DNA from 2 places in the Bradyrhizobium sp. CCBAU 53351 genome. Region 2 is predicted to be linked to the other one. Evidence: riboswitches for the same ligand, from Rfam matches in the RefSeq annotation. Region 2 holds a riboswitch; the other holds the start of a gene.
What was found. Region 2 has a riboswitch for cobalamin ahead of XH83_RS12735 (TonB-dependent siderophore receptor). Riboswitches for the same ligand answer to the same signal wherever they lie in the genome.
Positions count from the first base shown of each region.

Region 1: linked by a shared signal. The riboswitch ahead of XH83_RS16465 (TonB-dependent receptor) and the one ahead of XH83_RS12735 (TonB-dependent siderophore receptor) in region 2 are both predicted to bind cobalamin.

Region 1 is NZ_CP030059.1:3,517,528-3,520,731, reverse strand. It holds gene XH83_RS16465 (TonB-dependent receptor) at 1-1,879, opposite strand, end outside; cobalamin riboswitch at 1,993-2,207, opposite strand; gene XH83_RS16460 (hypothetical protein) at 2,254-2,511, opposite strand; gene XH83_RS16455 (fumarylacetoacetate hydrolase family protein) at 2,593-3,204, opposite strand, start outside.
Region 2 is NZ_CP030059.1:2,745,646-2,748,849, forward strand. It holds gene cobT (nicotinate-nucleotide--dimethylbenzimidazole phosphoribosyltransferase) at 1-848, shown strand, start outside; gene XH83_RS12730 (histidine phosphatase family protein) at 841-1,413, opposite strand; cobalamin riboswitch at 1,489-1,691, shown strand; gene XH83_RS12735 (TonB-dependent siderophore receptor) at 1,806-3,204, shown strand, end outside.

The DNA of each region.
Region 1 (3,204 bases), 770 kb from region 2:
GGAAGACCGCGCGGGTATAGGCCATGCCGGAGCGCAGCAGCAGGGCGTCGTTGACGCGGTAGGACAGGCTGGTCTCCGAGCCGTAGCGGCGGGTCGGATCGAGGTTGGTGTTGTAGAACAGGACCGGGTTGAAATGGACCTCGTTGGTGAGGTCCATCAGATAGAGGCTGCTCTGCAGCTGCAGTCCGCCGCCCTTGATGCGCAGGCCGCCCTCGATGTCCTGCGAGGTCTGGGTCTTGAGTTGAAACGTTTGCGGGATGGCCGCGAAGGTCAGAGGATCGAAGGACGGCCCCGAGGACAGCCGCTCGTCGACGTCAGGCGTGCGGAAGGCGCGCGCGGCGCGGCCGAACAGCGAGACCATGTCATTGAGGCGATGCTCGGCTCCGAGATGCAGCGCATATTGGGTCTCCTCGCTGGTCAGCGACGACGCGCCGATGTCGGCGTTGAACGGCGCCGCCGCGTCGAAATTGTCGCGTGCCGCAAGCCTGACGTTCTGCACCCGCGCGCCGTAGGAGATGTCGGTCGTGGGCGCGACTCCCAATGTGTGCTGGAAATAGCCGGCGACCGTCTGCTGCCTGAGGTCGTAATTGTGCCAGGCGGCGAGCCCCTGCCCGGCGCCGCGGTCCTGCCGGAAGCTCGCATCGTAGTAGTCGATGCCGGTCAGCAACTGCGACGGCATGCCGAGCAACAGGCTCTTCACACTGAGCCGCGGCGTGATCGACCACGTCGTCAGGTTGGAATCGACATAAGTCGAGGTGAAGAAGGCAGGAACCGGCGCCGGGCTGGAGAAGAACGCGCTCTGCTGCTTCTTGTCGCGCACACCGCCGTCGACGATAAGATCGACGCCGTTGACCAGGGTCTTGGCGAAGCCGGCTGTCGCGCTAATGCCCTGCTGGTTGGCGTAGTTGAACGGCGTGCTCGTGCCTCGCCGGCTGGTCTTGAGCTCGTCGAGGCCGATGGAGGGATCGACGGTGCGGCCGCCCGGCAGGCGCAGCTCCTGATTGTCGCCGGTGACGGTGAGAAACGCCGTGAGGCCCGGCGTCGTGTAATTGAGATTGCCGACGCCATTCTGCTGGGAATAGCGATTGTTGTCGCGATAGCCGTCGGTGCTGACGGCATTGCCGTAGAACGAGGTCGACCACGGCCCCGAATTGAGCGAGGTCGAGACATTGCCGAGCCTGGTGTTGAACGAGCCGAAGCCGGCCTCGATGCGCGCGGTCACGGGCGGTCCGCCGCTTCCGGTCTTGGTGACGATGTTGATCACGCCACCGACCGCGTTGTCGCCATAGAGCACCGCGCCGGAATTGCCGCGCGTGATCTCGATACGCTCGATGGAATTGAGCGGGATGGTGGAAAGGTCCACCTGCGCCATGTCGACGTCGTTGAGCCGCCGGCCGTTGACCAGCACCAGCGTGTTGGCGGTGGCAAAGGCGCCGAAGCCCCGCAGGTCCACGCTGGTCTTGGCGCCGATCTGCCCGCCATAGAACGTCGTGATCTGGGCTCCCGGGGTCTGCGTGGCGATGATCTCGGCAAGCGTCTGCGACGGCGCATGCGCGATATCCGCGGCCGTGATGACGGTCGTGGCTGCTCCGATGATGCCGCCGTCACCGGCGACAGCCCCGGAGCCCGGGCCGGATGAGCCGGTGCCATTGCCTGCCGGCGCGACATTCGCGGCTCGCCGCGGCCTCGTCGCCTCACCCTCACCGATCGCCCTGGCCCGCGTGCGGTTCTGATCGTCGGGCTTGCTCACCTCGACCGGCGGCAACTGCTCGGCGACAGCATGCTGGGCGAAGGCCGCGGAGAGACCGAGCGAATGGAGCGAGACGGATGCGAACAGGCCTACGCTGAGGCGCCGGGCAGCAGAAGCGAGACGGGACAATGTTGTAACCTCGGTATGACGTCGGTGGCACGTCACAGCGAACGAGGTTTCACGGCAGAGCAATGGGCTGCTCCGGTGAAGCCAATGTCTGTACTCCCCGACCGACATCCTCGCGTGTGACCACGGCTGACGGCAGGTCTCCTGGCTCGCGGGTCGTTACCTTGCGTCGCCTTCCCAGGACCGAGATTCCCAGTGGCACAGGACGAAAGATTCACCGCTTACAGTTGCGGGGGCAGCCGTGGCGTTGAGACAAATCCCGGCGTTGGGACGCCCCGCACCACATTCCCTTTTGATCTCCATGAGGAGAACCGTCGCGATCATCTACGTGCCGTTCCGCCGGAGAGTCAATCGGCAGTCGGTGTAGCAACTGCGGCTCAAGTCCGCCCTCGCAAACGCTGGGCCTGGGCCCAGGCGGCAGCGACATCGCGAGGCGGAACATCGACGCGCTTGATCGGGGTCAATTCGCCGGAGGCCGAGACGATCGCAGTCTCCTCGCGGCGGCAGCGCGTGCAGACAAAGCGAACCTCATGCGGCGACGCCGACCAGCTCGACCGCTTCACGTTGGCCGCCATCGGCCAGGCATCGCAATGCGAGCACGACACCAGAAATCGGCCGGGATCGAGCATACCCATTCCATCGGACTCCGCGTCCTGCCCGCGTCTCAATGGCTAACCCACGTGAATCGTTCCGGTGCCCCAGCACCGCCGGTTCCGTTAGACCTCGTCGGCGACGGCATTGCGAAGGAGGCCGACCTTGTCGATCTCGACCTCGACGACATCGCCCGCCTTCATCCAGAGCGGCGGGGTGCGCCGCGAGCCGACGCCGCCCGGCGTGCCGGTGGCGATGACGTCGCCGGGCTCGAGCCGGGTGAACTGCGAGCAATATTCGATCTGGCGCGGGATATCGAAGATCATCTGATCGATGGTGGTGTCCTGCACCACCTCGCCGTTGAGCCGGGTCTGCAGCCGCAGCGGCCCGACCTCGCCGACCTCGTCGGGCGTCACCAGGAACGGACCGAAGGCGCCGGTGGCGGGAAAGTTCTTGCCCGGCGTGAACTGATGGGTATGGCGCTGGTAGTCGCGGACGCTGCCCTCGTTGTAGCAGGCATAGCCGGCCACATGGCCGAACGCCTCGGCGCGGGGGATGTAGCGGCCGGCCTTGCCGATCACGACGGCGAGCTCGCCCTCGAAGTCGAGCTGGGTCGAGACCTTCGGGCGGATGATGTCGGTGAGATGCCCGGTCTGGCTGTTGGCGAAGCGGCCGAACACGGTGGGATTCTCGACCTCGGTACGCCCGGTCTCCTTGCGGTGATTCTCATAGTTGAG
Region 2 (3,204 bases):
GCATCGTCGCGCAGGGCGTGTCGGCCTATCCGCAAGCGGTGACCATCGCGATGATGGCGAATTTTGCCGCGGGCGGTGCCGCGATCTCGGTGCTGGCGCGCGAGCTTGGCTCCAGCCTGGAAGTGGTCGACGCCGGCACGCTTGCGCAGGAGGAGATGACGGGAATCGTCACCGACAAGCCGCGCCGTGGCACGCGCGATTTCAGCGTCGAAGCCGCGCTCACACCTGCGGAACTGGCGTTCGCCTTCGAGGCGGGCCGGCGCGCCGTGGAGCGCGTGGCGGCCAATCCGCCCGATCTCCTGATCTTCGGCGAGATGGGGATCGGCAACACCACCACATCGGCGGCGATTGCCGCGAGCCTGCTCGGCATCAGCGCCGAGGAGATCGCAGGCAGCGGGACCGGCGTCGATGCCGCCGGCCGGGCGCACAAGGCGCGGGTGATCGACGCTGCGATTGCGCATCATGGCGTTGCGGGAGCGTCGCCCGAAAAAATCCTGTGCGCCGTCGGCGGTCTCGAAATCGCGGCGATCTCGGGCGCGATCATCGCGGCCGCGCAGCGCCGCATTCCCGTATTGATCGACGGCTTCATCGTGTCGGTCGCAGCGCTCGCAGCAGTGCGGCTGAACCCGTCCTGTCAGCCGTTCCTGCTGCCGTCGCATCAATCGGCCGAGCAGGGGCACCGGCTGGTGCTGCGCGCGCTGAACGTGCAGCCGCTGATCAGCCTCGATCTCAGGCTCGGCGAGGGATCGGGCGCCGCCATCGCGCTACCCTTGGTGCGCAGCGCTTGTGCACTTCACAACGGCATGGCGACCTTTGCCGAAGCCAATGTGCCGGACAGGCCTAGCTGACCCGCTGATTGACCGAGACGACGCGCCATCCGGTCGCGAGGCGATCGATCCGGGTCAGCGACAGCGGCTCGATCACGAAGCGCAAGGCGGCTTGCGGCGTGAGATCCAGCGCGATGCACAGCGCGGCGCGGATGGTGCCGGAATGCACAACGAGCGTGGCCGGTCCGGTCCCGATCCGCGACAGGCCTAGCCGGACACGCGTGACCTGATCCGCAAAGCTTTCGCCGCCCGGTGGCCGCCCGCCGGCCGGATCATTCCAGAACTGGGCGTAAGTCTCGTCGCCGGTCGCAGCGAGCGCGTCGTGCCGATGGCCGGTCCAGTCGCCGAAATCCTGCTCGCGGAATTCGCTGACCAGCTCCGGTTCGAGACCCAGCGCGCGCGCCGTCTCGACCGTACGCCGCGACGGGCTGGCATAGCTGGCGGCATTCCGCGGCAGATGGCGCTGCAGCGCCTCCAATTGCGCGCGATCGCCGAGGTCGGCCGGTGCGTCGGCGGCGTGGATGGTGCCTTTGATGCCGTCGACCGGCGCGTGCCGGATCAGCCAGAGGAAGGTCTCGCCTTCCATGCTCAAACACTCCAAGGAAGTTGGTTGCTGTGGCAATAACGTCGCACGGGATACATTGACTCTGTCCTGATGGTAATCCTAGATGCTCGCGACGGTTTCCCCGAGAGGGGATGAAAAGGGAATGCGGTGCGGGGACATTGTCTCCAATGCCGCGGCTGCCCCCGCAACTGTAAGCGGCGAATCTTGCATCACGAGCCACTGGGCATCTCGGTCCCGGGAAGGCGACGCAAGGTACTGACCCGCGAGCCAGGAGACCTGCCGTCAGCCGTGGTCACACGCGAAGATGTCGGTCGGGGAGTACAGACATTCGGCTTCATCGGACGGCCGCAAGGCCAAAGGTGAGACCTCGTTCGCTGTGACGTGCCACTGACGTCATACCGAGGTTTTGTGCCGTGTCTTCCATCCGCATCCTACGACCGCGCCGCTTCCTGATCGCCTCCGCAGCGCTCACGTTGGCAGTGGCCGATCTGCCCGCCGCGATGGCGCAGCAGGCTCGCGAACGGCTGCCGGCGGTCGAAATCTCGCCGGCCCAATCCCGCAAGCAGGCGAAGCCTGCTGGCCGGGAGGGGCAAAGCGCCCGCCGCGCGTCCTCGCACAGATCCGCTGCTACGGCAGCGCCAAAGCCTGCGGTGCCTGGCGATGGCGTACAGACGCAGGCGGCGACACCGCTCAACAGCAATGCGGTGGCCGAAAGCGCCTCGCGGCTCGGCCTGACGGTGCGCGAGACGCCGGCGACCGTCGAGGTGATCTCTGCCGAGACCATGCGCGAGCAGGGCTATCGCACCGTGTCCGAGGTGGCGCAGGGCGCGGTCGGCGTCACCTCCGGGGATGCGCCGGGGGAGCCGGCAGGTTTCTCGATGCGCGGCTTCACCAACAGTCAGATCAACACGCTCTACAACGGCATCAAGATCGGCCCGCAGAACATGACCTCGCGGATCATGGACACCGCCAATCTGGAAGCCGTGGAGTTCTTGAAGGGACCGGCCTCGCTGATCTCGGGCGAGGGCGCCGCCGGCGGTGCGATCAATTTCGTCACCAAGCAGCCGCATACGGGGCCGATCCGGAACGAGGCTGACTTCTCCTGGGATTCGCTGAACTCGTTCCGCGCGCATTACGGCTCGGGCGGCAGCACCAACGTGCAGGGCCTCGACTATCGCTTCGACATCAGCCGTTCCTCGCTCAACGGCTTTGTCGACGACACCAATACCAAGATGCTGGATGTGTCGGGTCAGCTCAACTACCGCATCTCCGACAGCCTCAAGGTCTGGGGCGCGATCGAATATCGCGAGGATCGCGGCAAGGCCTATTGGGGCGCACCGCTTGTGCCGGTCGCTTTCAGCGGCGCGCATGCGACGAGCGGGATCGTGTCCGGCAATTACGTCTCGAACTACAACAAGACCAACCTCGGCGCCGTCACCATCGACGACCGGACCTTCAACACCAATTACAACGTTCTCGACAATCGCAACGTGGCGCAGGAGGTGTGGCTCCGCGGTGGCTTCGAGCTGAAGCTGGCGCCCGACCTGATCCTGAAGAGCCAGGCCTATGGCTACGGCGCCGAGCGCACGTGGTTCAACAATGAGGTTGAGGCGTTCAATTCCGGAACGAACCTGGTCGATCGCGAGCGCTTTTACGTCGCCCATAGCCAGCGTCTCGTCGGCAATGTCACAGACCTGATCTGGGACACAGACATCGCCGGCTTCGACAACCGGTTGGTCACGACGTTGTCCTCGAGCTATCTCGATTTCGTCAGGCCGGGCGCCGCCAATTTCCCCGGCGATTCCGTGTCCC